Regions from separate parts of the Faecalimonas canis genome, predicted to be linked through region 2. Evidence: predicted binding sites of a transcription regulator. Region 2 holds the regulator's gene; the other holds the start of a gene.
What was found. The regulator Rex, encoded in region 2, represses fermentation and respiration genes when NADH is low (regulators of the CRP and FNR family bind a similar motif). The targets are predictions, from matches to a motif close to ATTGTTAANTANTTAACAAT.
Positions count from the first base shown of each region.

Region 1: a site for Rex is predicted at 5,775-5,794, ahead of ACYPXO_RS08885 (proline racemase family protein). Genes of this name have one in related genera too.

Region 1 is NZ_BAAHSI010000031.1:18,831-34,265, forward strand. It holds gene prdD (proline reductase cluster protein PrdD) at 1-581, opposite strand, end outside; gene prdB (D-proline reductase (dithiol) protein PrdB) at 738-1,463, opposite strand; gene ACYPXO_RS08860 (CBO2463/CBO2479 domain-containing protein) at 1,463-1,750, opposite strand; gene prdA (D-proline reductase (dithiol) proprotein PrdA) at 1,767-3,593, opposite strand; gene ACYPXO_RS08870 (sugar transporter) at 3,662-4,045, opposite strand; gene prdC (proline reductase-associated electron transfer protein PrdC) at 4,065-5,381, opposite strand; tRNA gene ACYPXO_RS08880 (tRNA-Sec) at 5,505-5,602, opposite strand; gene ACYPXO_RS08885 (proline racemase family protein) at 5,938-6,969, shown strand; gene ACYPXO_RS08890 (TetR/AcrR family transcriptional regulator) at 6,984-7,571, shown strand; gene ACYPXO_RS08895 (hypothetical protein) at 7,608-7,901, opposite strand; gene grdD (glycine/sarcosine/betaine reductase complex component C subunit alpha) at 7,917-9,068, opposite strand; gene grdC (glycine/sarcosine/betaine reductase complex component C subunit beta) at 9,082-10,614, opposite strand; gene grdA (glycine/sarcosine/betaine reductase complex selenoprotein A) at 10,828-11,301, opposite strand; gene trxA (thioredoxin TrxA) at 11,429-11,746, opposite strand; gene trxB (thioredoxin-disulfide reductase) at 11,769-12,716, opposite strand; gene grdB (glycine reductase complex selenoprotein B) at 12,741-14,045, opposite strand; gene ACYPXO_RS08930 (glycine/sarcosine/betaine reductase component B subunit) at 14,065-15,348, opposite strand; gene ACYPXO_RS08935 (GrdX family protein) at 15,414-15,435, opposite strand, start outside.
Region 2 is NZ_BAAHSI010000036.1:99,742-115,176, reverse strand. It holds gene ACYPXO_RS10390 (acetate kinase) at 1-660, shown strand, start outside; gene ACYPXO_RS10385 (YceD family protein) at 737-1,255, shown strand; gene rpmF (50S ribosomal protein L32) at 1,259-1,438, shown strand; gene plsX (phosphate acyltransferase PlsX) at 1,565-2,578, shown strand; gene acpP (acyl carrier protein) at 2,604-2,834, shown strand; gene rnc (ribonuclease III) at 2,886-3,581, shown strand; gene smc (chromosome segregation protein SMC) at 3,589-7,149, shown strand; gene ftsY (signal recognition particle-docking protein FtsY) at 7,160-8,104, shown strand; gene ACYPXO_RS10350 (DUF1653 domain-containing protein) at 8,120-8,533, shown strand; gene ACYPXO_RS10345 (GntR family transcriptional regulator) at 8,637-9,287, shown strand; gene ACYPXO_RS10340 (NADP-dependent isocitrate dehydrogenase) at 9,303-10,499, shown strand; gene abc-f (ribosomal protection-like ABC-F family protein) at 10,541-12,457, opposite strand; gene ACYPXO_RS10330 (redox-sensing transcriptional repressor Rex) at 12,587-13,231, shown strand; gene ACYPXO_RS10325 (NAD(P)H-hydrate dehydratase) at 13,318-14,817, shown strand; gene alr (alanine racemase) at 14,814-15,435, shown strand, end outside.

The DNA.
Region 1 (15,435 bases), on a different contig from region 2:
GGTCTTACAATATCATGGTATTCATGCCGTTCTGTACACTCTTCACCTTTAAACTTTTTCATTTGTTCACGGAACTCTTGTATAAATTCATCACATTTCTTATGCGCCTCTGTTACACCATGTCTTTCCTGACCCATTCCTGCTTTAAAAGTTACATCAAACGAAATCAAAAAATCTTCCGGAGAAGGTGTCCCCGCTCTCCCTAAATATAATCTGTCCGATAAAACCCCTTCTGATGAACCAAATTCCGCCGTCTGTATTCCATTAACATCCACCCCGGTTAAAATCACATATACTCCTGTCAACGTATGGGTAATCCCTTCCCCCAGTTTACCAAGCACTTTCGTCGAAATCGGAATAATATCCATTATACTGTTCGTCCACCGATTATGTTCTTCCGGTTTAATTATAGAAATTTCTATTTTATCAATCGCAGACTTTTCCTCTTTTATCTGTACCATTCCCGTATGTACTTTCATTTCTCCGACGGAAGAAACTCTATTTTCCAAGCCTTCTTCCATATTCTTAATATGAAAGGCTTTTATGACCAACCTTCTCAAATCTTTTACTTCCTTAGACAATAGACTCACCCCTTGCTTCTGATTGATTTATTATAGCATAGATTGTGAAAAAAGTGTGAAAGGGGACGTAGTTTTCTTAAACTTTACTACGTCCCCTTTCACACTTTTTCACAAAAATATCACCTACAGTCCAGGACCATAGGTGATACCTCATAATTAAACTTTAGCCACGTATTCAAACGGAAGTGGAACAATTTTTCCAGGTGTCTGGATTTCTACTAATTGTTCTAATGTCGCTTTTACGATAGCAGTCTGCATTTCTTTATTATTTGGTTCTCCGGCGTTAGCACCCATTGGAACTAATGGAGCAACCGCACGTGGTGTTCCGGATTGACGTACAACCGGTGGAAGAGCTGCAATAATAATTGTTGGAATTCCAGCTTCTTCAATCGCTCTCTGCACCAATACTGCAGAGCGGTGGCAAGTACCTCAACCAGCAGTAAGAAGTACAGCATCTACGCCTTCTTCTTTAAACATCTGAGCAATAGCAGGACCAGTTTCATGTTTGAATTTTTCCTGGTTTCCACCACCACCCATGAAACCTGCATGTACAGGTGCACAAGCCTTGATAAATCCTTCTTTTGCTAACTCATGGATTCTGTCAATTGGGAACATACAGTTGATATCTTTATTAACATCACCATTATCATATCCACCATGTGATACCATTAAATCTTCCGATTTCATTGTATCTGTGATTTTTCTCCATGTAAAGTCTCCGGCAAGGTTAAATCTCTTGTCATCTTTGTGATGAACACCGGCAGCAGTTGCAAGCGCTACTGTCATATCTTTGATTTCCTTTGTTACAGGAGTCCATACTGATGGAGGAGTAATCGGAACAAAAATTTCTGATTGTATTCCTTTAACTGTTGTTAAACTCATTATTCTGCCTCCTTATTATTTTCATTTTTCAGACGTGCTTCTTCTTGTCTGCGTTTATATACATCTAGGTTACTTACATATTTATCATTGGCTTCCGGACCAAGTTGTTCAATAAAACTCATGTTCCACGCAACTTCCTGTCCTACTGCGAGCGGATAATCTGTAATCAGCATTCTCATCGGGATTTTCAAATAGCCCAATCTCCCTTTCAAGTCCACAGCTACACAACCATCATGAACCTCTACGATTACACCTTCCATTCTAATCAATTTATCGCCATATTTCATATCTATCACCTAAAAATTAGTTGTATTTTTCTCTTCTCTTATCGCTCATCGGTAATGACTGTTCATTTTTAACGAGTTCAATCGGTTTACCTGTTACGTTAGAGATTAATTCAACATTAGTTGCTTTTACGTTTGGATTCCATTTCTTTTCTGGTTTTTTAACTTCTTCACCAGCCATTGCTGTTTTAAGCATTGCAAGAGCACGAAGTGCATCTTCATGGCAAAGTGTGTTACAAGCAAGAACTTCATTTTCGATACCTGCTTCAGATTTATTGTTATCAACCATATTTGTCATGTATTTATTACCAACTACCAAAGCACCCTGAACGGCACAGAAAGATAAACCTACAACAGGAACACCTCTCATACCGATTTGTTCGTGATGACTTGCGAAGTCAATGTGGTTGTTACCAAAACCTTCTGTTGTGATAAACGCACCGTCAACATCAAGCGCTTCTACCATCATACCAACACGTTTAGATACATAGAATTTTTCTGCGTTAATCTGTGGACTTCCCACGAAAATAACTCCACATAAGTCAATTTCTTCATCATGAAGCGCTTCAAGTACTAATGGCTCTCTCCAGTAATGTCTTGACATTTCTTTTGATGCAGGTCCGATACAAGTAAGTGCATGGATACATCCGTCTAATACTTCAAGTGGAGATACCATTACAGGTACGTTCCCTAAGTCTACGTTTGGTTTGGCACCAAGTACACCAACAGGCTCTACAGGAAGAATTAAGTTATCGTGCATAGCACCCTGTCCCATGATTTCTTTTACGATAACAACTTTTTTCTTTCCCGGTCTTCTATACTGCTTAAATTCTTCTGTTTCTACCACTAAAGACTCATCTAATTTCTTTAATGCTGTTCTGATTTCCTGTGTAATCACATCAGTTGCGGTATGAGCAGCTAAAGGACCCGGTCTTTCCATGTTTGTTCCTTCTTTGATAACTACTTCTGTCTTGATGAAGATTTCACCTTCTTCAGGTGCACCAGGACGTCCCCACATAATATTTTCATCTAAATATCCTTCAGATGAACCAAATTCACCAATCTGAACTCCATTTGCGTCTGTACCTGTTACCATCATAACAACGCCGTCAAGAACTCTTGTTGCTCCTGAACCAATTTCATCATCGCCGTCTTTTGTAGCGATTGGCTGAACGTCCATGATTGTTTCTGAATATGTGTGATATTCAGCAGGTGTAATAATATCAATTTTTAAACTGTTTACTAATTCCTGAGATTCTACTGCTTCTTCTTCAATACCTTCTCTGATGTAAAGAGTTGTTCCTTCGATCTTTGTTTCAGGTCCTCTCTTTACTTCTGTAATTTTGAAGTATTTTCTTGTTAAACTTCTGATTAATTTTGGTTCTTGTTCTTTAACCGGTGCTGCAACTTCTGCTCCTGCTGGAAGTTCTACCGCTTTTGCTGTACCTGCACCTGCGTTCATCGGTAATTCAATATGAATATCTTTTCCTTCACCGATATGAATTTTCAACACTCCGCCGTTTGCTTTTGGTGCAACCGGTGGTACTGGTGCTGCCGGTGCCTTTTCAGGTGCTTCAGGTTTTTCTTCAGCAACTGTCTGAACTGCATCAATTACATCACGTGTAACCGGTGTAAGTGAATCGCAAGTTTTTGTTAATTTCGCACCTAAGATTTCTTCAATTGTTAATACCCCATCCAAATTTAATAAACCTGAGTCTACCAAATCATCAAAAATCGCTGGGTCTTCTAAGTTCTCTGGTCCAATTATAATGCCTTCTTCTGCTCTGCAACATAATACTGCAGGGTCTTTTGCATGCTCTTTCGCTGTTTCAGCTGTAATTGACATATCTCTTCCTCCTTGTTTAATCAAGTTTCATCATTTATATATTCTAATCACTCTCGTGATTGTAATACCTATACCGGAAATTCAAGATAAATATCTTTTCCTTCTTTAATAGAAATAATAATTGTATCCCCGTCCTGTGCGGAAATCTCCGTCTGTACTTCCTGCTCTTTTTCTTCCGACGGTGTAACTTTCACTGCAAGTTTTACAGTTCCACCCACCGCTTCTTCCGTAACAGGTGTAAGTGCATCACAATCTTTTGCTGCTTTCACTCCTATAACCTGTCCGATTGTCAGTGCCTCGTCTAAAGTAAACAAATTAGAACTTACCATATCATCCAAAAACATAGGATGTTCCAAATGTTCTGCCGCAATCTCTGTTCCTGCTGCAACTTTTACAGCAAAAACCGCCGGCTTATCTGCGTATTCTTTTACCATTTCATTTGTAATTAACATATCTCGTTCCTCCCTCTTTCTAAATGTCCTGTTCTACCTGTTTAGAAACAGTCAAATATCTGTATAATGGGTGACCGATTGTTCTCATTACATGGTCTGTCTGATGGAATACTTTCAAATTCATTTTTGGTGCTGAACCCATAACTGTGTTTGAACAGTCTGAGCAGTTACCAATAATAATGTATTCACATTTATCTTTTTTAAATTGCATACTGTTCTTCACTTGTCCCGGACAGTTACCCGGTCTTTCACATTTCAAAGCACCACTCTTCATTTCCTGAGCCTGTTTACATCTTGCTACAGAAACAACTTTTGCATTCATTTTTTCTGCAATATCACGCATACGCGCTTCATCTCCACCACAGGCACATACTAAAACGCCCATTGTTGCACCGTGTAAATCAGGAAATTCCATAGTCACAATAATTCCGCCTGTTGTTTTTGTAATCGGTGCATCTAATGTTGTCGCCTTTCCCGTAAATGGTCCGCCCATGATGATTTCGCCATATTCTCCGTCAATTCCGCCGGCTCTCTCAATCAATTCTTCCACACTCGTTCCAACAGGAACATCTTTGAATACATGCGGTTCATTTCCACCGTTCAATTTGCCGATTACTGTCAGATTTTTGCTAAAGCAAGGTTTTCTTTCTTCAATCGCTTCTGTAATTCTCGCTAATGTTTCTACATTGATTACAATTGATTTTGCCACTGAAGGAAGTTCTTCCGGTTTCAATTCAATACCAAGGCATTCTCTTACTACCGCTCTTTCTTCTCCCATCGGATAAATATCAGGAAGTAAGTGAATAGAAATTGCTTCTTCATCTTTCAGTGCTTCTTTTAATGTCTGAACTGCTTTCTCGTTTTTCTTCTTAATAGCAAAAATTGCTTTTGCCGCATTGGAAATTTCCATTGTGTATTTCACACCGCGAACAACTTTGTCGCACTCTTCTTCAATCTGCTGAATGTTATGACGAAGTCCCGGCTCACATTCTGCCGCATTGATGAGAATGTATCCTCCTTGTAAATCCGTTCCGATTTTCACTCCTGTAGGGAAACCAGCTCCTCCCATACCTACAATTCCGGCTGCTTTGATCATGTCGAGTTTGCTTCCTTCTTCAATCTTCTCAAACTCTTCACTCTGCACTTCATCCGGTCTGATGATAATTCTGTCTTCCAAAACATCTATAACTTCACCGTAAACACTTGAGAAAATATTTGCTCCAAGTCCTGTCGGTGTTGCAATCAATGTTCCTTTCTTTACTTTATCACCACTTTTTACAGTTGCCTGGCAAGGTGCACCCACGTGTTGTCTTAATAGAATCTGTACATCTTTCATGACACCATTCTCCTTTTACCTTTATAAAAATTTTACAGAACGTGACGTCCTGTAATTTATTGCTTTTCTCTATAATGTTCTATTCATTTTTCAAAATAATTCGTATTATTTTTAACATTCTTTTGGCGAGGGTATGTGGGAATCGAACCCACCCAGGACGCTCTTAACGCCCAACACTAGTTTTGAAGACTAGGAGGCACACCAGTTACCCATCTACCCTCATGTCATTTTACGCTTTTAGACTACCATAATTCGCTCTGTATTTCAAGTTATTTTTTCTTTTTTTGACATTTTTATTCTAACCAAATAAACATTGACTTTTCAAGGGTTTTCAAGCATAATAACTATATAGAATTGAACTCAATACTAGAATACGGACTAGAACACGGTCTATTTGTTATTTTTTTGTCGTTTTTAACCGTATTTTTTGCTTTTTCCATAACTATTTTATCGGAAATATGCCTGATTCTTTTCGCGGAATACATTTGCCGTATTCCATATATAGATTTTGTCTATAATTAATTTATATTATTCATTATTATAAGGAGGAACGGATATGTCATTAAATCCAACACTTAACAAAGAGCGATTTGAAGTTGCATTTACTGTAGTTGATTCACATACTGTAGGTGAATTTACACGAATCGTATTATCAGGTTTCCCTGAATTAGAGGGAGATACTATGATGGAACGCAAAAATTTCCTTGTAAATCACTGCGACCATTACAGAACAGCATTAATGCTTGAACCAAGAGGACACCACGATATGTTCGGTGCTATTTTAACTGAGCCAATCAGCGAAGAGGCTGATCTGGGTGTTATTTTCATGGACACAGGCGGATACTTAAATATGTGCGGACACGGAACTATCGGTTCTGCAACAGTTGCCGTTGAAACAGGTCTTGTTCCTGTAACCGAACCATATACAGAAGTAGTATTGGAAGCTCCGGCAGGAATTATCCGTACAAAAGTAAAAGTTGAGAACGGAAAAGCAGTAGAAGTTACTTTAACAAACGTACCTGCTTTCTTATATAAAGACAACCTTTCTGTAGAAATTGACGGTGTTACAATCCCATATTGTATTTCTTTCGGCGGAAGTTTCTTCGCATTAGTAGACGCTTCTAAATTAGGATACAACATCGGACCTTCAGCAGTTCCTGCTCTCCAGACTTTAGGAATGAAGATGCTTGAAAAAATTAATAAAGAAATTTCTGTTCAGCATCCGACACTTGACATCAACACAGTAGACCTTGTAGAATTCTACGGTCCTACACCAAATCCTGAAAATGCAGACATGAGAAACGTTGTTATCTTCGGCGAAGCCCAGGCTGACCGTTCACCTTGCGGAACAGGTACAAGTGCTAAACTTGCAACTCTTTACGCTTGGGATGAAATTAAAATCGGAGAAGAATTCCGCTATGAATCTTTCACAGGTTCTGTATTTAAGGGTATCATTAAAGAAGAAGCATCTGTAGGAGATTTCAAAGCAGTTATCCCACAGATTACAGGAAGCGCATATATTACAGGTATGGGAACATATGTCATTGACCCTACAGATCCACTAAAATATGGTTTCTCAATAGGATAAGGAGGTTTAGGCAAGTGCCACGCAAACGCCAATCCCCAAAAAGCAGGATAGTCAAAGCCGCATGGAATCTCTTCTACAAAAATGGCTATGAAGAAACTACGGTAAATGATATTATTGCTGCTTCCAAAACATCAAAAGGTACGTTTTATCACTATTTTAAAGGAAAAGATGCTCTTTTGAGTTCTCTTTCCTACCTTCTTGATGACAAATACGAGGAACTAACAGGAATAATTAATCCCGACTTATCGGCGTATGATAAACTGCTCTTTTTAAATCATGAATTATTTTATATGATTGAAACGAGTATCGATGTGAATTTACTTGCTTATTTATATTCTTCCCAGTTAATTACAAAAGATAAGAAATCTTTGCTGGATAAAAAGCGTTATTATTTCACATGGATTACGGAGATTATTGAAGACGCATTAAAAAGAGGTGAATTTCATCCGGCAAACAGTGTGTCTGATTTAGTAAAACTTTATACAATGTATGAACGTTCTCTTCTTTATGATTGGGCTTTATGTAAAGGAAAATATTCTCTTACAGAATATAGCGACAAACTTCTGCCTCATGTTTTGGACAGATTTAAAGAAGAGATATAAAAATGGGAGAAGACCTTTTGTCTTCTCCCATTTATTTTAACTTAATTTTACTTCTTTTGCCTCTTCCGGCTTAAAGTCATTTCTTAAATCGTAAATGTTGTGTCCGGTAGATTCTCCAAGAACTCTTCCTTCCAAAGAATAGCAGCGGATAAATCTCTTTCCATCAATGCTTGACCAATGTTCCACATCCCATGTGAGATAACCGTCTTCATCCGTTTTCTTTCCTTCTAAATATAAATCTACCTGACGTCCACCCGAAGCCATAAGTTTGATTAACTCTTCTTCGGTAGCCTCTAACTCCACTTTATTTACTGTATCATAAACTTTCATTTTATTCGCTCCCGTCTAGTTAATATATCCTGCTTTTTTCAATTCTTCTTCTGCTTTAACTAAATTTGCATCGGATACAAGAACAATCGGTCCTGTACATCCCATTCCGCTTTCTGCATAGATATTAATTTTCCAAAGTGTTTTAACTGCATCTTCCAAGTCCATAACTTCAATTCCAGGAATCTGTGCCGTTACAACTTCTTTTGGAGGTTCTTTTACTTCTTCAGCCTCAACAGGTTTTGCTGCATTTTTATGTGCATTCAAAATTTCTTTCAGACCTGCTTTATTTGCAGCCTCAAATTCTTTCTTAGCAACCTCAAATACTTTTCCTCGCACAAGTTGACCTGCATAACGGATTGCATTTGCAATAACAGGAGCACCTGACGCACGGGATACAATCATAACAAGTTGTTCATAACCTTCGCCAATTCCTGGGCCATAACCGAATCCTGTCGCCTCAAAACTTCCTCCTGTTGTGAAAGAAGATAACATTTTTACAAGGATATTTCCTGTAAGAGAGTCTGTTACCATAATATCAGGAGATGCCTGCAATACGTCATTTCCTCTCATTACACATCCACCATCTGCTCTTCCCGATTCAGCAAAAGTAATATCGTATCCGTTTTCCTTAAGTTGTTTTAACGCTTTTTCAGTCTGACGTGCACCATCGACATTTAAAATACCAACTGTAGCATTTTTCTTTCCACAGGCTTTCGCTGTAATAATTCCATAAATAGCATTTTTAATCATGCCTTCAATACGGTCTGTACTTGATGTTCCTGTTGTATTTGCGATAAACATTTCTTTTGCAGTTGCAGGTGTCACACAACGACCTACTGTCGAAACACCAATAGGGAACGGGAAGTGCATTGTTACCGCACCGTCAACCTCTCCGTTTTTAAGCATTTCTTCCATTTTTTTGTGACCTTCCTCATCATCAGCCACTTTAATTGTCGTTACACCTTCCGCCTCTAATGTACCGATATAATAAACATCAATTCCGTCTTTTGCTGCTTCCACAGCCGCAGCCATAGAGTTTTCTTCTCCATGTTCGCTTCCCATACCTGTCAGGGCAATTTTCGGACGCTTTCCAAAACTTCCTGTTTCCAGCCCCTGTGCAATTTCCATAAAGGTGGAAGCAATCATTTTTTCTACACTATTTGCCATTTTTTCCACCTCTCTATTCTGCCATAAGAGTTTCTGCAAAATCTTTCATTGCTTTTGCAATTAATCCTTTTACTTCTTCTTCAGAAACACCTGCGTTTTCTTCTGCACCTGTGTTTGCCTGAATTACGAATGATACTCCATCAAAAAGGTTTGTCATACGGCCAAGGAATAAACTTCCTTTACCAATAATCATGGCATTTTTGATTTTACCTGCTTTAATATCTTCCACAGCAAATCCAATATAAGGAACACCTGAAGGAATATGTCCTTGTGTTGGAGCCCATCCTGTTAAACCGTGTTTTGCAGCAAATGCAGGTAATTCTTTTCTGTCAAGTTCACCTTTCTTAACTGCCAAAGCAGCAATCATTTTATAATTTGCTAAAGGAACATCTCCTGCTCCTGCCGGTTTTGTAATATCAGGATTCTGCATTTCAGGAGAGTATTTGTCAATATCAGTAATTTTCATTCCAACTTTTTCAAGCGGAGTCGCAACAAGACTTCCGATTACGTTCTGTGGAGCTGAACCTGTGCCAACTGTATGGCGTCCGAGAATATCAAGATTGATTTCAGGGCTTACCCCATCATTTTCAGAAATAATCACACAGAAACCTGCAAGACAGTCTTCTAAAATTGGAAGACCTTTTTTCACATGATCTTTACCGTTCATACCAAGTTTTGCCGTACATCCTCCGGCTGTAACCGCAACACATTTATACGCACCTGATTTTACAAGTGCTGCTGCTTCGATTAATGCGTGAGAAGGTCCTGCACAGAAACCACGAGAGTCAGAACCTGTTGCATTTAAAAGTCCTGCAACTTCTGCTGCCGCTTTCGCAAAGTTACCGCCTCCGCGCTGATTCATATCACCACACGCTTCCTCAGCACAGTCGATTACATATTCGATTTCAGATTTATCAATTCCTGTATTTCTTACTGCATATAATAAGGCAAGCACGCTTGTCGCTTTGCTCATCATATTTTCGTGCATAACATGAGCAGAAAGGTTCACATCAATATCATGTGCTCTCTTAATGCAACCAACTAATTTTCCGTCAATGTAAAGTCCTTCTGCGTGTTCATCATTTACAAGGTGTTCTATTTCACCAAGTTCAACACCCTCTTCAATTTTTTCAATAATATCTTCTGTAATAATCGGATTGGCAGCAAATGCTTCTTTTGTTGCAGCGACAAATTCTTTGTCTAATTTTACAACTTCAAACATATCGCAAGCCTGTACTAAAAGAAGGAATTCATTTTCCGGCATAATTTCACCGTATTTACCAAATCTTTCTGCTCCTTCTTTCACTTTATCATAATAAGGGAACTCAACTTCTGCAAGTTCATCCGGATGTGCATTTCCAATATATACCTGATTCGGCCAATAATTTACACATTCTTCGTAAGAACGAAGATGGCTGTTTAATTCTTTTAAATATTCAGATTCTGGGTTGACAACTCTCTCTGTTGTCTGTGTTGTTCCATTATATACTACCATTTGTGGAGTATGTGCCAATACATAACTGGCTCCTTTAATTACACTGTTCATTTGAAGGTTCCACCTTTCTTTTAGATGTTTAAATATTGTTTTTATATATACTAAAAATAAAGATTGTGCATATTTGCACAAATTGCATTTGTTGGTATAGAAAAGTTCATAGAACTTTTCTGATACAATAAAAAGGCGATGAAGTAAGCATTTACTTCATCGCCCATAGAAAACCCAAAATCAAATCAGATTTTCGTTATAAATACTTATCTTCTATAAATATTTACAAAATTGTTCACGAATAGATGACATCTCGCCTACGATATCATCAACATCAAGTACCATTTCCATCATACCAACCTGTTCATCGTAAACTTCTTCATCGAATTCTTCTTTCAATTCTGGTTCACATACATGATATACCGTGAGTCCTAACTCGACCCCAGTCAATGGTCCTGCGAATGTTGGGTCACCTGCAGTAACTGTTTCAGCAGCTAATCCTGCTGCCTCTCCTTCTGCTGCTCCAACGATAACTACTAAATTCTCTGCACCAAATTCATCTGCAAAGTCTTTAACACGTTTCTGATTCTCAAGATCCATTGCACCTGCGCTCGTTCAGACAAAGCATTCAGTTGAAGAAAAAACTACTTCTCCGCCGGCTGTCTTAACACATTCAGCGATAGCAGGTCCTGGTACACCATCACGGTCGCCAATGATGATTACTTTTTTACCATCTAAAATTGCCATGGCTTCTTCTCCTTCCTTTCCATTTATTTTTAGCATTATTTATAGTTGAAATGCTTTCACATTTCCGCAAAAGCCCATAGGCTTTATACGCATATTAAGTATACATACTTTTCGTCAAAAATACAAATTAAATATATTTCTGAATCATTGCTTCAATATTTTCCTGTGTAGCATCATCTTTTACTACTTCATCGATTTTTTCTCCATCTTTGTAAATAGCCATAACAGGAAGTCCTAAAACTTTCTGTCCGATAGCAAGACGACGTGCTTTTGTTGTGTTAAGAGATGTGAATTTTAATTTATCTCCATATTTTTCAGCCATTTCATGAACAAATGGCATCAAAGCCTGACATGGCACACAGCCATCTCCGTAAAAATCTACAAAAACATATCCTTCTGCTTCCAATACCTCAGGCTGAAATGTTGTTTTATCTAAATCTAACATTGTTTTGTCCTCCTTCAAGAAATTATTCCATTTCGTTAATATATTTTTCACACTGTGTTGTGGCAATAGCACCATCTGCTGCCGCTGTTACTACCTGACGAAGACTTTTTACACGAACATCTCCCGCTGCAAATACGCCAGGGATATTTGTACGCATATTTTCATCTGTAGGAATGTATCCTCTTTCGTCTAATTCAAGTCCTTTGCCTTCAAAGATTTTTGTGCTTGGCAATGTTCCGATAAATCCGAATACACCAAACATTCCGTCTTCTTCATCCGCTTCAATCTTTGTCAATTCTCCGGTCTTAACATTTTTTACTGTCATTTCTGAAAGAATACCATCTCCGCCGACTTCTTCTACAACCGTATCCCACATAAAGTGAAGTTTAGGATTTTTGAATGCTTTTTCCTGAATAGATTTTGCTGCACGAAGTTCATCACGTCTGTGAATAATTGTAACTTTTCTTGCAAACTTTGTCAGATACATTGCTTCTTCAACAGCAGAATCTCCTCCGCCTACAACGTATACTTCAAAATCTTCAAAGAAGTTTGCATCACAGGTAGCACAGTAAGAAACACCTTTACCCATGAATTCTTTTTCACCTTTGCAGCCAATCGGTCTTGCGAACGCACCAGTTGCAATGATAAGTGTTTTACCACAATATTCTCCTTTTGCACTGATTAATTTCTTTACATCGCCTTCAAGAACTACATCATTGATAACATCAGTAACACGTTCTACACCGAATTTTTCACATTGCTCTGTCATTCTTGCGATTAAAGAAGGTCCTGATTCTCCTTCTACAATCTGTCCCGGATAGTTTTCAATCTCATCTGTGATTGCAATCTGTCCGCCGTCTTTCCCTTTTTCTACAATCAATGTAGACATACGGGCTCTCCCTGCATACAGACCTGCCGCTAATCCGGCAGGACCTGCACCAAGGATAACTACGTCATAAATCTTGCTCATAACGTTCTCTCCTTCTCGCTGTTATTATTCAAAGATTGTCTGGTCTTCAACTTCTACTGTCAATGCGTGAAGTGCTTTTTCAACTAAGTTTCTACGCAATTTCTTTTCTTCATCTGCTTCTAAAGCAGGATTTCCGAGTGGATGAGGAATTGCTACTGCAGGAACAATTCTGTTTGCTCCTACTGTCATTGAAATAGGAGTTACTGTACATACGTGAACTACCGGAAGTCCAGCACCTTCTACGCCTTTTACCATCGTTGCACCGCAACGTGTACAAGTACCTCAAGTAGAAGTTAAGATAACTGCATCTACTCCGTCATCAATAAGTTTCTGTGCAAATTCTTCTGAGAATGCTTTTGCAGAAGCAACCGCTGTTCCGTTACCAACTGTTGTATAGAATTTATTGTGTAATTTTCCAATCACACCTTCTTTTTCCATGTCACGAAGAACATCTACAGGTAATACACGGTCAGCATCTTCATTAGCATATACAGGGTCATATCCACCATGTGCTGTTTCATATGTGTCTTCTGTTAAATCCATAACACCTGTAATGTCATATTCACCATAATGAGAAGCGTTAGAACTTTCAATGTGGTCAGGATTTCCTTTTGGAACAATACCGCCTGATGTTACTAAAGCAATTGTAGCCTTAGATAAATCTTTGATTGCAGGCATTGGTGGAACTCTGTCAAATGCAGGCATTGGATATTCTGTTGTGAATGGTTTGTTTGCCAATTTTTTTAGTAGCATATCTACTGCACGTCTTGAACCACGTTTTTCTTCAAAGAAGTTTACACGAACACCATTTGGCATATAGTGATCCTGACAAGATGCACCAATTGCTTCTCCTTTTGCTAATTTTAACGCTAAAGGTGCCATATTTGCAACTGCCGCTCTCATACCTGCAGCACTATTTTTTGTAGGTACTGTGTATACTTTATTTTTAAACATATCAGCACCAGGGTTTTCTTCGTACATACCTGTTACAGCAGGAATCCCTAATTCTTCCTGAACTGCATCAGCAATTGTACCACAGGCAACTCCGTAACGTCCTGCGTTAAATGCAGGTCCTGCAACGAATACGTCAGGATTTTCCTCTTTTACCCATGCTAAAATTGTTTTCTTTGCTTCTTCAAGGTTTTCATTAAACCATGAGTCACCACATACGATTGTCGCTGTGATTTCTGCTTCATCTTTAAAACTTGCTTTAAATGCAAGGCCCGGTCCCATTACTTCCCCTTTGTGAAGTTCTGCAGGAATATGAGCCATTTCTTCTCCACCGATATTAGCGAAGAACTGGTTAATATAATGTACTACTTTAATCATTGTCTATTTTCCTCCTTCCCTATCTTGCACTTAAGTAACCGAAACCTGTTTCGTTTGTTGCTCCGGTAATTGCCTGAATTTCAACTTCGATTGTTCCATCTTCACGCAAGCTGTGTTCATTACCACCGGCAATTGTATTTACATAATCTAATGTTCCGATAACTTTGTCAAGTTTTGGAAGAACAATTACCTGATTAGCATTTCCGCCTGTTACTACTGCATCTGCCGCCGCATCTGCATCTGCCAATGACTGAGATTTACCGTCACGTCCTGCATATTCGTCAGTAATGATAACTGTCTTAATGCCTTCTGCTTCGATTTTCTTACAGTTCATAATAAGGTCTGTATCCGGATTACCAAATCCTTCCTGAGATACAACTACACCGTCAAGGTCTAATAAGCGGCATAATTTTGCTGTCCAGTCAGATGAACGCTGTTTATCAGCTAAATATACATTTTCATTTGTTAAAATGTGTGCTACAAAGTTAAGTGTTTTTCCGTGTTCTGCAAATAAGTCATGTACAACAGGATTGTTTTCATGAACATATGTTGGGTTTTTATCACAAGCAGATACACAGTTACCTGAAACGATTGCCCCATCCATAACTTCCGTTGGTGTCATCATTGTAGATAATGTTTTCTTAGCGTCTACTCCGTATACATATGTGTCATGTAATAACCCCTGTGACTGTAACATCTGTACATATGCAACTCTTGGAAGTCCAGGTAATTTTTCAGCGCCTTCCATAATTCCATATGTTTCAAATACTTCTGTTGAATCAGGTGTTAATTCACGTGCTAATTCTCCTAGATATACTGCAACTCTGAATCCTGCAAATCTTACTGCCGGTTCATAATCGTGCTGTTTAAGTCCGTCAACTGGTTCACAAACAACTACTAAGTTATTTAATTTTGAGAAAGGTGTGTAATCAGCGCCAGGTCCTGTCATATCAATGATACCTTCCTGGAAACCAACGATTTTACCTGCTGTTACAACAGCCATTCCTTTTAATGCATATGTTTTTCCTTCACCAACTGTATCTACTTTGTTGATTACTCCAGGGAATACTCCGCCTCTTCCCTCAACTTTTACTCTTGGTTCAATAACATCTTTAACAGGTGTAATTCTTACGCTTTCACCCGGTCTTGCAATATCCAATTTACAACTTTTGATTTTTTCGTCCTCAAGAACGATTGCTTTTACAGCTTCTTCATTAACATAAAGCACTCCGTCTTCAATTTTTGATTCCGGACCAAATTGAATATCTTTAATGTTAATGTGCCCTAATTCTAATCTTCTCACTGTAAATTACCTCCTTTGATTTGTGTTTATATTACTTTAAGCACTTTTCGTGCCAGAGTACTGTTTTACCATGCCGTTGCTGACGGC
Region 2 (15,435 bases):
TTCCACGGAACAAGCCATAGTTTTGTTTCTAAAAGAGTAGCAGAATTGTTGGAAAAACCATATGAAGAATTAAAAACAGTTGTATGTCATTTAGGAAACGGTGCAAGTGTATGTGCTGTTAAAAACGGAAAATCAGTAGATACTTCTATGGGGCTTACTCCTCTTGAAGGATTGGTAATGGGGACACGTTCAGGTGATATTGATCCAGCAATTCTTGAATTTATTGCAAAGAAAGAAAATTTAGATATTGCAGGATTAATGAACGTGTTAAATAAAAAATCAGGTGTATTTGGTTTGTCTGATAATTTATCAAGTGATTTCCGTGATTTGACTGCCGGAGCAGCAGATGGAAACAGACCGGCACAGATTGCTCTTGACGTATTCTGCTATCGTGTAGCAAAATATGTAGGAAGTTATACAGCGGCAATGAATGGAGTAGATGCAATTGCATTTACAGCGGGAATCGGTGAGAATGTATGTATCGTTCGTTCAAAAGTTTGCGAATATCTTGGATACTTAGGTATTACTGTAGATGAAGAAGCGAATGCAAAACGTGGAGAAGAAATTATGATTTCTACACCGGATTCAAAAGTAAAAGTATTAGTTGTACCTACAAATGAAGAACTTGCAATCGCTCGTGAAACAGTTGCGTTGATTTAATAAATTTTTTTAAAGAATGAATTGACAAATCTGTTTTACATGATATAATAGTTTAGGTATGAATAGGAGTAACACTATGTTAATTAACCTATCAGATGTTTTGTCTGAGCATCATAAGACAATTGAACAAGATTGTCCGATTGAAATGGAAGAATTTAAAAGTGAGTTAGGTGTTTTTCCAATTACAGAGAAAGAAACTTTTCATATTGTGATTAAGCATATAAAGGGAAGAGAACTTTTGATTAGGGGAAATGCAAAACTTACTATTGTAATTCCTTGCGACCGTTGTCTGACGGATGTTCCAACAGAATTTGGACTGGATTTTGAGAAGACTGTCGATTTAAGTGATGAACAGAAAGACGAATTAGATGAAAAGAATTATATTGACGGATATCATTTAGACGTAGACAAATTACTCTACAATGAGATTTTGATAGGATGGCCGATGAAAATTCTATGCAGCGATGACTGTAAAGGCATTTGCAACGTATGTGGTCAAAATCTAAATGAGGGAACTTGTGACTGTGAAGATACGAGTCTTGACCCTAGAATGTCAGTTATCCGCGATGTGTTTAAGAATTTTAAGGAGGTGTAATCTATGTCAATTTGTCCAAAAAATAAATCTTCTAAAGCAAGAAGAGACAAAAGAAGAGCGAACTGGAAAATGAGTGCTCCAAATTTAGTAAAATGTAGCAAATGTGGAGAATTAATGATGCCTCATCGCGTATGTAAAGCTTGTGGCTCATACAACAAAAAAGAAATTATTTCAGTTGACTAATAGGTATTTATGCCTGAGAAGCGTGAGTTTATACTGTGAACTCACGCTTTTTCTGTCTGAAAATTAGGTATTGCTTTTTAAGGTAATGTTTAGTAAAATTAGCATTAGCAATTAGGAGGTAGAATCATGTCTGAAATTACAAAAGTAGCATTAGATGCTATGGGCGGTGACAACGCACCCGGAGAAATTATTCAGGGAGCGATAGATGTCGTAGCAAAAAGACAGGATATTCATATTTTTCTTGTAGGACAGGAAAAGGTTATTGAAAAAGAATTGCAGAAACACGAATATCCAAAGGAACAGATTTCTATTATTAATGCAACAGAGATTATTGAAACGGCAGAACCACCGGTAATGGCAATTCGCAGAAAGAAAGATTCTTCTATTGTGGTAGCGATGAATATGGTAAAGAACGGAGAAGCAGATGCTTTTGTTTCCGCTGGAAGTTCGGGAGCTATTCTCGTAGGCGGACAGGTTCTCGTAGGGCGTATTAAAGGCGTTGAAAGACCGCCTTTAGCACCATTGATTCCGACACAAAGGGGAGTTTCTTTATTAATTGACTGTGGGGCGAACGTAGATGCCAGACCATCTCACCTTGTTCAGTTTGCCAAAATGGGCTCTATTTATATGAAAAATGTTATCGGTATTGAAAATCCGAGAGTAGCCATTGTCAATATTGGGGCTGAAGAAGAAAAAGGGAATGCATTAGTGAAGGAAACGTTTCCTTTATTAAAAGAATGTGAGGATATTAATTTTATCGGCAGTATAGAAGCGAGAGAGATTCCTCACGGAGAAGCAGATGTTATTGTCTGTGAAGCTTTCGTAGGAAATGTTATTTTGAAATTATTTGAAGGTGTAGGCTCGACATTAATAGGTGAAATTAAAAAAGGGCTGATGACAAATCTTCGCAGTAAAATGGGCGCTTTATTGGTAAAACCAACGTTAAAAGAAACTTTGAAGAAATTTGATGCAAGCGAATATGGCGGTGCACCATTATTGGGATTGAATGGATTGGTTGTAAAAACCCATGGAAATTCCACTGCAAAAGAGGTGGCTAATTCCATTATTCAATGTGTTACATTCAAAGAACAACATATTAATGACAAAATTAAAGAAACCATTCAGAAAAAGGATGAATAAGATATAAGAAAAGAGAGGATTAATTATGGAATTTGAAAAAATTAAAGCAATTATTGAGGATGTATTAAATGTAGGACCGGAAGAAATCACAATGGATACTACGTTTGTAGATGACTTAGGAGCAGACTCCTTGGATATTTTCCAAATTATTATGGGAATTGAAGAAGCATTTGATATTGAAATTGAAAATGAAGATGCGGAAAAAATTGTTACTGTAGGAGATGCGGTAGAGCAAATAAAAAATGCTATTAATTAGTCAATAACAGAAAAAGCCCTCAAGGGCTTTTTCATTTTATGAGGGAGAAATATGAAACAAAAATTAAGAGAATTAGAAAAAAAAATCGGTTACAAATTTCAACAGTTTGACTTATTGTGTCAGGCAATGCGTCACAGTTCTTATGCTAATGAAAAACATATGGAAAAGAATGAATGCAATGAACGTTTGGAGTTTCTTGGAGATGCTGTTTTGGAACTTGTATCAAGTGAGTTTTTATTTTTTGAAAATAAAAAGATGCCAGAAGGAGAATTGACAAGAACAAGGGCAAGTATTGTCTGTGAGCCGTCGCTGGCATTTTGTGCTAGAGAATTGGACTTAGGTTCATATTTGCTTTTAGGAAGAGGAGAAGAAAATACAGGGGGAAGATATAGAGATTCTCTTACTTCGGATGCTTTGGAAGCGTTGATTGGAGCAATTTATTTAGATGGTGGTTTTGCTAGTGCAAAAGAGTTTATACACCGCTTTATTTTGAACGATTTGGAACATAAAAAACTCTTTTTTGATAGCAAGACTATCCTGCAGGAGATTGTACAGGGGAATTTTAATGAGCCTATTGAGTATACACTCCTCAAAGAAGAAGGACCGGACCATAATAAATCCTTCTTTATTTCTGTTTCTATTGGAAATGAAGTTTATGGTAATGGTAAAGGAAGAACAAAGAAAGCAGCAGAACAGGAGGCTGCGTATCAGGCAATTTTGGAATTACATAAAAGAAAGTTAAAATAGGTGCTATATGTATTTGAAAAGTATTGAGGTACAGGGCTTTAAGTCTTTTGCCAACAAAATTGTATTTGATTTTCATAATGGAATTACTGGAATTGTCGGACCAAACGGAAGTGGTAAAAGTAATGTTGCTGATGCAGTTAGATGGGTTCTTGGAGAGCAGAGGGCAAAACAGTTGCGAGGCGGTTCTATGCAGGATGTTATTTTTTCGGGAACAGAAAACAGAAAGCCGCTAAGTTATGCGTCTGTTGCCATTACCCTTGATAATACAGATCATCAGTTAGCCATTGATTTTCAAGAAGTTACGGTGACAAGAAAACTGTATCGTTCGGGAGAAAGTGAATATTTAATTAACGGAAGTATATGCCGTTTAAAAGACGTAAATGAATTGTTTTATGACACGGGTATCGGTAAAGAAGGATATTCTATTATCGGACAGGGCCAAATTGATAAAATTTTGAGCGGGAAGCCGGAAGAACGCCGTGAGTTATTTGATGAAGCGGCGGGAATTGTTAAATTTAAAAAGAGAAAAAATATGTCTGTAAAAAAACTGGAAGAAGAAACACAAAATCTGCTTCGAGTTACGGATATTTTATCTGAATTAGAAAAACAGATCGGTCCATTAGAAAAACAATCCGAGAAGGCAAAAGAATATTTAAAAAAGAAAGAAGAATTAAAGACATATGATATTAATTTGTTTTTGTTAGAGAGTGTGCGTATGCGTGAGCAAATCCAAGAAGTAGAAAAGCAATTAGCAAATGCACAGGAAGAATTTTGCTCTGCACAGACAAAGTATGATAATACAAAAACAGAATATGAAGAAATTGAAGGTCAGTTAGAAAAGATTGACGATACAATGGAACGTACAAAAAATCAACTCAATGAAACACATTTGTTAAAACAGCAGTTAGAGGGGCAGATTGATTTATTGAAGGAGCAGATTAATAGTGCGAAAATGAGCGATGAACATTTTGCTCAGCGTTCTTCGCATATTTATGAGGAAATTGAGGAACGCAAAAAACAGCGTGAAGAATACTTGAAGGAGCAGGAAACCTTACAAGAACAGTTAGATACGCAAAAACGTATAGAAAATGAAATCAGTTCCCGATTGACTGAGATACAACTGCGAATTACAGAATTGACTGCAAATGTTGAACAGTGGAAACAGGACATTATGGATGTACTGAATCATAGGGCAGTGACAAAAGCGAAAATGCAGCATTTCGACACATTGCTTGAACAGGTACGTGTACGCAAAGCAGAGATGAATAAAAAGCTAATTGAAATCAGTAGCGATGTAAGTGTACAGGATGAGTCGATTCAACGGTATGAACAGGAATTAAAAGGAATTACCGAAGAAATTCAAGGATATGCTATTGAAGTGAAAGAGCAGGAAGAAAAAATAGAAATTCTGCAAAAAACACTTGCAAAGCAGACGGAACAGTTAAGAGCAGGACAGACTGCTTATCACAGGGAAGCCTCCCGTTTAGAGTCCTTAAAAAACATTACAGAAAGATATGACGGTTATGGAAACAGTATCCGAAAAGTAATGGAGAAAAAAAAGCAGGAAAAAGGATTACTCGGCGTTGTTGCTGATTTGATTAAAGTGGATAAGAAATATGAGATAGCCATTGAAACAGCCCTTGGAGGCAATATTCAAAATATTGTAACAGATAGTGAAGATACTGCCAAAAGAATGATTCAGTATTTGAAACAAAACAAATTTGGGCGAGCAACATTTCTTCCGCTTACAAGCATAACTGCTGGAGGTAGTATTCGTTATCCGGAGGCTTTAAAGGAGAGCGGAGTAATTGGCCTTGCAAACACACTTGTCACAGTGGAAGATAAATTTCATGTTCTCGCCGATAGTCTTCTCGGAAGAACAATTGTTGTTGAAAAAATTGATGACGGAATTTCCCTTGCACGAAAATACAGACAATCTCTCCGTATTGTTACGATAGAAGGGGAACTGATTAATCCAGGTGGTGCAATGACCGGTGGTGCATTCAAAAATACAAGTAATCTGTTAGGAAGACGAAGAGAAATTGAAGAGTTTGAAAAAACAGTTGTACAATTGCAAAAAGAAATGATTTCGATGGAGGCGGAAATTGCAGAGGCGAAACGTGAACGAACCGGCTGTTATGAAAAAATTGAAGAAACAAAACAACAGTTACAGAAAAAATATGTTATTCAAAATACATTAAAGATGAATTTGAATCAGGCAAACACTGAGAAAGAAAATATTTTGAAGATGACGGGGGATATGCATCGCGAAGGAAAGGAACTTGAAGAACAGGTTGCTGAACTTTTAGAAAATCAGGAATCCATTCAGATTGAACTGGACACTTCTGAAAATATGGAAGCAGAATTGAATAAAAAAATCGAGGAACAGCAGGCACTTTTAGAAAAAGAAAAAAATTCTGAGAATGAAACGATGCAGAAAGCAGAAAATATTCATTTGGCATTGGCAAATTTAGAACAGAAAAATGAATTTATTCTCGAAAATCTTTCTCGTATACAAGAGGAAACAGACAAGTTCCAAGAAGAATTACATCAATTACAGCAAAATAAGGAAAACTCCTCTTTAGAAATCGAAGACAAAGAAAAACAAATTCAGGAAATTCGGACAACCATTATCAATTCAAAAGAGTTGTTTGAGGAGATTGAATTAAAAATTCAAAAATTAAATAGTGAAAAAGAAGTTTTAACGCAAAAAAATAAAGATTTTCTTGCAAAGAGAGAAGAACTTTCTAAGCATATGGCGGATTTGGATAAGGAAAGCTTCCGATTAACAAGTAAAAAGGAAGGATTTGAGGAAACTTTAGAAAAACAAATCAATTATATGTGGGAAGAGTACGAGATTACATACAGCAAGGCACGTGAATTGCGAAACGAAAGTTTTACGGATTTGTCAGAAATAAAACGTCAGATTCAATTGTTGAAATCGGACATTCGCAGTTTGGGATCAGTCAACGTAAATGCGATAGAAGATTATAAAAACGTATCTGAGCGGTATGCATTTTTAAAAACACAGTATGATGATTTGGTGGAAGCAAAGGAAACTCTCATCCAGATTATCGAAGAATTAGATACAGCCATGCGAAAACAGTTTGCAGAACGTTTCAAGGAAATAGCAAGTGAGTTTGATAAAGTATTTAAACAATTATTCGGCGGCGGAAAGGGAACTCTTGAATTAATGGAAGACGAAGATATATTGGAAGCGGGTATAAGAATTATCGCTCAGCCTCCGGGGAAAAAACTGCAGAATATGATGCAGTTATCAGGTGGTGAGAAAGCATTGACGGCGATTTCATTATTATTTGCTATTCAAAATCTGAAACCGTCACCGTTTTGTCTTTTAGATGAAATTGAGGCGGCACTTGATGATTCAAACGTAACAAGGTTTGCACAGTATCTTCATAAACTGACGAAAAATACACAGTTTATTGTTATTACACACAGACGAGGTACAATGACTGCTGCGGACAGACTGTACGGTATTACTATGCAGGAAAAAGGAGTTTCCACACTCGTATCGGTGGATTTATTGGAAAAAGATTTAACAAAATAGGAGAAACATTATGGGTGAAGAGAAAAAAGGATTTTTTAAACGACTTGTTTCAGGACTAACAAAGACAAGAAACAGTATCGTTTCAAGTATGGACAGCATTTTCAAAGGGTTTTCTAAAATAGATGAGGAATTTTACGAGGAACTGGAAGAAGTGCTTATTATGGGTGATTTAGGCGTACAGGCAACTTACGCTGTTTTGGACGATTTGCGTGCAAAAGTTAAAGAGCAGAGAATTAAAGAGCCTATGGAATGCAAACAACTTCTTATAGACAGTATTAAGGAGCAGATGCGTGTGGGTGAAACGGCGTATGAATTTGAAAACAGAACGTCCGTTGTTCTTGTTATCGGTGTAAATGGAGTTGGAAAGACAACAACTATCGGGAAACTTGCAGGAAAACTTCGTGCAAATAATAAAAAGGTTGTATTGGCTGCCGCAGATACATTCCGTGCTGCTGCAGGTGAACAACTTGTAGAATGGGCAAGAAGAGCAGATGCAGAATTAATCGGAGGTCAGGATGGTGCAGACCCTGCTGCTATTGTGTATGATGCGGTAGCGGCAGCAAAGGCAAGACATGCTGACGTACTTCTTTGTGATACTGCCGGAAGACTTCACAATAAGAAAAATCTTATGGAAGAATTGAAGAAAATCAATCGTGTTCTTGAGAGAGAGTATCCTGAAGCGTACAGGGAAACATTAGTTGTTTTGGACGGTACAACAGGTCAAAATGCACTTGCACAGGCGCGAGAGTTTAATGAAGTGGCAGATATTACCGGAATTGTATTAACTAAAATGGATGGAAGTGCCAAAGGAGGTATTGCGGTAGCCATTCAGTCAGAGTTGAAAATACCTGTAAAATATATCGGTGTCGGAGAATCTATAGAAGACCTTCAGAAATTTGATTCTGACGAATTTGTCAATGCACTGTTTTATACAGATGACTCATCTGACAAATAGAAAGGGGAAATGGACATGGAGTATAAGACGGTCGCGAAAGGGGAATGTTACAAATTTCCGGAAGGAAAACGCTGTCAGGTTATAGAAGTGGCAACGGATTTTCAGACGGGGGAAGAAATGGTTGTCTATAAAGAAACTGGCGGAGAAGAGATGGTGTATGTAAGAAAACTTACTTCTTTTGTAACAGAAATGGAAAGAGTTTCTGATGAGGAAATGTATCTGATAGAAGAGTTTCTTGATATAGATGAAAATGAGCAGAAATTACATTTTCTGCAGAAACATAAACGTGACATCACAGAAAAATTTATTACTATCGCAGCACAGAGCATGGACTTTGTAGAGAAAGAAACTTCCTTGGAAATGCGGTATCAGGATATTTTACATTTTATCCGAATGAAAATGAAATATGAATGCGGTAGACTTTACTAAAGAGAATCTCCTTATCACAAATGTGGTAGGGAGGTTTTTTTCTTGACAAAAACTGTATAATTGTATACAATTATACAAAATGTAATCGTAGAGAGGAAAGTAAATGGAAAAGGATAGAGGATTTTCTTTAAGTGAAAAAGTATTTCACAAATTGCGTGATGATATTTTATCCGGTGTTTATGAGGAAAACGATGAGTTAAGGGAGATGACAATCGGAAAGGAATTAGGGGTTAGTAGAACTCCGGTCCGTGAAGCATTTAAAAAATTAGAATTGGAAGGACTTGTGAAAACAATTCGGAATAAAGGAACTTATGTGACGGGAATCAGTAAAGAAGATATACATGATATTTTCATTATCCGCTCCCTGTTAGAAAATTTATGTACGGAATGGGTAATTGATAATATTACACAGGAGGAAATGAATGAATTAGAAGAAATTATTCTTCTGTCGGAGTTTCATCTGAAAAAGTCAGGAACTGACAAAATGGCAATATTAGATGGAAAATTTCACCGTATTTTATATGAATCCTGTGGCAGTAAAATTTTAAAACATATTTTATCTGACTTATATAATTACGTTCAGTTTGCAAGAGTATATTCAGTAAAAACAGAAGGGCGTCTTGAACAGTCGGTAGAAGAACATAAGGCCATTTTGGAGGCGATTAAACAGAAAGATAAAGATCTTGCGGGACAATTGATAACCGAACATATGCAATGTGTATTACAAAATTTAGAAAAACATGGTTTTAAATAAAAGGAGGACACTAAAATGGAAAAAATTAAAATGACAACCCCACTTGTCGAGATGGATGGAGATGAAATGACACGTATTCTTTGGAAAATGATTAAGGATACTTTGTTAATTCCGTATATTGATTTAAAAACAGAGTATTACGATCTAGGGTTAGAAAATCGTAATGCTACAGATGATCAGGTTACTGTTGATTCCGCAAATGCGACAAAGAAATATGGTGTTGCTGTTAAATGTGCTACCATTACACCAAACGCTGCCCGTATGACAGAATATAATTTAAAAGAAATGTGGAAAAGTCCTAACGGAACAATTCGTGCTATGCTGGATGGAACGGTTTTCCGTGCACCAATTGTTGTAAAAGGAATTGAACCATGCGTGAAAAATTGGAAAAAACCAATTACGCTGGCAAGACACGCATACGGAGATGTATATAAAAATACAGAAATGATTATTGACAGACCGGGAAAAGTAGAATTAGTTTATACGTCAGAGGATGGCACGGAAAAGAGAGAACTTGTTCATCAGTTTAACGGAGCAGGAATCGCACAAGGTATGCATAATACAAATGAATCTATTGAAAGTTTTGCGAGAAGTTGTTTTAACTATGCGTTGGAAACAAAACAGGATTTATGGTTTGCAACAAAAGATACTATTTCAAAAAAATACGATCATACATTTAAAGATGTTTTCCAAGAAATTTATGAGAAAGAATATGATGCGAAATTTAAAGAGAGTGGTATAGAATATTTTTATACATTGATTGACGATGCAGTAGCGAGAGTGATGAAGGCAGAAGGCGGATTTATCTGGGCCTGCAAAAATTATGACGGAGATGTAATGAGTGATATGGTTTCTTCTGCGTTCGGTTCTTTGGCAATGATGACTTCTGTTTTAGTTTCTCCTGAAGGTTATTATGAATATGAGGCGGCTCATGGTACAGTGCAAAGACATTACTATAAGCACTTAAAAGGGGAGGAAACATCGACAAATTCTGTGGCAACTATTTTTGCATGGACAGGAGCGTTACGTAAACGTGGTGAACTGGACGGCAATAATGAACTGATGAAGTTTGCGGATAGATTGGAAAAGGCAACTCTTGATACGATTGAGAGCGGTAAGATGACGAAAGATTTGGCGTTAATCACATCTATTCCAAATCCAACTGTATTAAACAGTGAAGAATTTATTCAGGCGATTGCCGAGTTACTATAATAATAAAAGGCAAACCTTAAAACGATAAGGTTTGCCTTTTATTATTCCGCCAGTTCCTCCCACTGTTCATACAGAAGTTCCAGTTCCTGCATAATGTTTGCTTTTTCTTCGGAAAGTTCACGGCATTTTACAGAATTGGTATAAATGTCTTCCTGTGTCATTAGTTCGTCAATTTCACCGTCACGTTCCTCCAGAGCGGAAATTCGTTCTTCTGTTTTTCGCAAATCGTTTTGTCGTTTACGTTCTTTTGCCTGTTGTTCTTTTTGTGCTTTCCAATCCAATTTTGTTTCTGATTCAGTTTGGATAGAAGCGGAAGAGAGGGCTTCATTTGCATTTGTGTAAGCGGCAGTTAATTCTTCCTTTTTCTCCAAATAATAATCATAGTTTCCGATATAATTAACAAAGGTATGATTGACTAAGTCAAGAATACGTGTTGCTGTCTGATTGATAAAATATCGGTCGTGAGATACATATAAAATTGTTCCACTATAATCATTTAATGCTTTTTCCAAAATTTCTTTTGACGTAATATCCAAATGGTTTGTCGGTTCATCCAAGATTAAAAAGTTTGCTTCAGAAAGCATTAATTTTGCCAGAGAAACACGACCGCGTTCGCCACCACTTAAATCTTTAATCTGTTTATATACATCATCGCCTGTGAAAAGAAAAGCGGCAAGAGTATTTCGTATCTGTGTATTTGTCAAAGTCGGATAATCGTCTGAAATTTCATCAAAAATTGTTTTTTCCATATGTAGCACATGGTGTTCCTGATCGTAATATCCGATATGTACATTTGTTCCTAAGGTAAATACGCCGCTATCTGCAGGCTGTACCTCATTTAGAATTTTTAAAAGAGTTGTTTTTCCTGTTCCGTTGTCACCGATAACGGCAACGTGTTCGCCACGTTTGATTTCAAAACTAATATCCTGAAATAATTTTAACGCTCCAAAAGACTTGCTTAAATGTTCAACAGTCAGCACATCATTTCCGCTTACGCAGGAGGGTTCAAGAGAAATGTGAAATTCAGATGTCGCCTCCATAGGTTTTTCTACCAGTGTCATCTTGTCCAACATTTTTTCTCGGCTTTCTGCACGGCGAATGGATTTTTCACGGTTAAAAGAACGAAGTTTTTCAATAACTGCTTCTTGATGTTTGATTTCTTGTTGCTGCTTCATATATTCTTTTAATTTTGCTTCACGGACAAGTTTCTTCTTTTGGGCAAATGAAGTATAGTTGCCTAAAAACATCATAATATTGCCTTGCTCCACTTCAATAACTTTTGTCACGACACGATTTAAAAAATAACGGTCATGGGATACGATAAGCACTGCCCCCTGATAGTTGGAAAGATACGTTTCAAGCCATGCAATTGAATTTAAGTCCAAATGGTTTGTCGGTTCATCGAGAAGAAGAATGTCGGGTTTTGTAAGAAGAAGTTTACCTAAAGAAACCCTTGTTTTCTGACCTCCCGAAAGTGTATCTACGGATTTTCCAAAATCTTCTTCAGAAAAACCAAGTCCTTTTAAAACACCTGTTATTTCGCTTTCATAGGCATATCCATTAGCTCGTTCATAAGAAGCGGTAAGATGATGGTATGTCTGTAGACGTTTCTCCAGTTCTTCTCCCTTAAGGTGTTTTAATTCCAATTCGATAGAACGAATTTGATTTTCTAAGGCGATAATATCGGATTTAGCCGTCTTTACTTCCTCGTAAATGGTATTCCCACTTTCTAATTTCTGATGTTGGGAAAGATAACCGATTGTTTTCCCTTTTGCAAGAATAACCTCTCCGCTGTCCAAAGGCAATTCTCCCATAATCATTTTCAAAATAGTCGATTTGCCTGCCCCGTTTAATCCGATTAAGGCTGCTTTTTCATGTTCTTCTATATGAAAAGAACCATCTTTAACGATGATTTGTTCTCCAAATGCTTTATTAAGATTATGACATGCTAAAATCATAATAAATCCTCCCAAAATAACTCATATCTTTTATATTATACTCAAATAGTGCAAAATACAACTAAAAAATTGACTTTACGGGAACTATTCTATATAATATTGCGTAGAATAGATTGGAAGGTGAAATGGATGGAAGAAAGAGAGATTTCTCAGGCAGTAATCCGAAGATTGCCTAGATACTACAGATACTTAGGAGAGTTACTGGAAGACAATGTAGAGCGTATTTCTTCAAATGAATTAAGCAAAAGAATGCAGGTGACTGCTTCTCAGATACGTCAGGATTTGAATAATTTTGGCGGATTCGGACAGCAGGGATACGGCTATAACGTAAAATATTTATATACAGAAATCGGTAAGATTTTAGGATTGGATATAGACCATAATATGATTATTATCGGTGCGGGTAATTTAGGACAGGCGCTGGCAAATTATACATCTTTTGAGAGAAGAGGATTTATTTTCAAAGGCATTTTTGATGTGAACCCAAGACTTTCAGGTGTATCTATACGTGGTGTGCCGATTCGTATGATGGACGAATTGAAAGATTTTATCAATGAACATAATATTGATATAGCCGTTCTCACAATCCCGAAGGCAAAAGCGGTTGAAGTGGCGAAACTTTTAGTAGATAACGGTGTACGTGCTATTTGGAATTTTGCACATACAGATTTAGATTTACCGGAAAATGTTATTGTAGAAAATGTACATTTGTCCGAAAGTCTTATGCGTTTATCTTATAATCTCAGCCGTTATAACAAAGAACATACAGAATAGAATTGAAACAACGTATAGAGAAGATGTGGGAATCCGCCTTTTCCTATGCGTTGTTTTCTTCTGAATGGAAAATGGAGGTGTATGATGTGAGATATGTACTAACGGGCGAAGAGATGCAGTACGCAGATAAATATACGATTGAACAGATGAAAGTTCCATCTTGTGTTTTGATGGAAAGAGCGGCACTTAAAGTTGTAGAGATATTGGAAAAGGAAAAGATAGACTGTTCGGATACGCTGATTGTATGCGGTTCGGGAAATAACGGCGGTGACGGTCTTGTCATTGCACGGCTTTTACATCTGAAAGGGGTTCGTGTAGAAGTATGCTACATGGGTAATAGAGAAACTGCCAGCGAAGAAAACAAACGGCAGTACATGATAGCTGAAAATTATGGCATATCTATCAGAAACACATTAGTGAAAAAAGAATATAGTGTTATTATAGATGCTCTTTTGGGAATTGGGTTAAAAAGAGAAGTTTCAGGAAAATATAGAGAGATTATTGAACAGTTAAATGAAATGAAGGGTACAAAAGTGGCAGTAGATATACCTACAGGAGTATGTGATACAACAGGTGAAATAAAAGGATGTGCTTTTAGTGCGGATTTGACGGTCTGTTTTGCTTTTGAAAAAGTTGGAATGTTGCTTGGAGAGGGACGTCGGTATATTGGAAAAACATATGTTGCGGATATTGGAATTTCGCCGGATGCACTTCCGAGCGGACAGAAACTATATACATATGATCGAGATGATAAAGATGTTCCGATGCCACAGAGAAACCTAAACGGAAATAAAGGAACATTCGGAAAGGTACTTATCATAGCGGGAAGTAAGGGAATGGCAGGCGCTGCTTATTTGAATGCAAAGGCCGCCTATTTAGCAGGCGCAGGGCTTGTACAAATTTATACCCATGAGGATAACCGTGTGATTTTGCAACAGTTACTTCCCGAAGCAATTCTTTCTACATATGAAACATTTGACAAAAACCGTCTAAAAGAATTGTTTGATTGGGGAGATGTACTTTTGGTCGGCTCAGGACTTGGGAAAAGTGATTTGTCAGAAAAAATATTTACATATGCAATGCAGTATGCAAAAGTTCCGTGTGTAATTGACGGGGATGGATTAAATATTTTATCTGAAGATTTATCGCTTTTGGAACATAAAAAACAAGTCATACTAACTCCTCATTTAAAGGAAATGGCCAGGTTGCTTCAATGTACGATAAAGGAGATACAGGAAAACAGAATTGAGGCGATAAAAGATTTTGTCCGCGAATATCCTGTTGTCTGTGCAATGAAGGATGCGAGGACATTTGTAGCAAATGATGAGGAAGATATTTATATAAATACAACAGGAAATCAATCTATGGCAAAAGCAGGAGCAGGAGATGTTCTTGCAGGTATAGCGGCGGGATTTCTTGCACAGAAGATGACTTGCAGGGGCGCTTGTGAAACTGCTGTTTATGTACACGGATTGTGCGGAGATTATGTGCAAAAAGAAAAAGGAAGTTACAGTGTATTGGCAAATGATTTGCTTGATGCAATCGGTCGTGTAATGAAAAAACTTGAGAAGGAGCATACAAGATGAAAACTTACAGTAGAGTATATGCCAAAATCGATTTAGATGCAGTGACATATAATATGGAACAAATGAAACAGAGGGTCAACGGTGATACGAAAATTATGGCGGTTATCAAAAGCGATGGATATGGTCATGGTGCAGTTCAGGTTGCGGAGGTGCTGGAAAAATATGATTATATTTGGGGATTTGCAGTTGCCACACTCGATGAAGCGGTTGTTCTTCGTACGGAGGGGATCAAAAAGCCGATACTTGTGCTGGGATGTATTTTTCCTGACCAGTACTTAGAAATGCTGGATAATGATATTCGTATGAATGTGTACACGGAAGAAATGGCAAAAGAAATTTCTTATATGGCAAGAAGAGAAGGAAAAACTGCCTATTTACATATTAAATTAGACACCGGAATGGCCAGACTTGGCTTTGCGGTAAATGACGAAAGTATTGATGCCATTACAAGAATAAGTAAATTGCCAAACGTAAATATGGAAGGTGTATTTACGCATTTTGCCAAGGCAGATGAAATGGATAAAACATTTACAGAAAATCAGATTAGTCAATTCATAGCCATGACGGAGAAGTTAAAGGAGAGAGGGGTAACTTTCCCATATGAACATTGTGCAAACA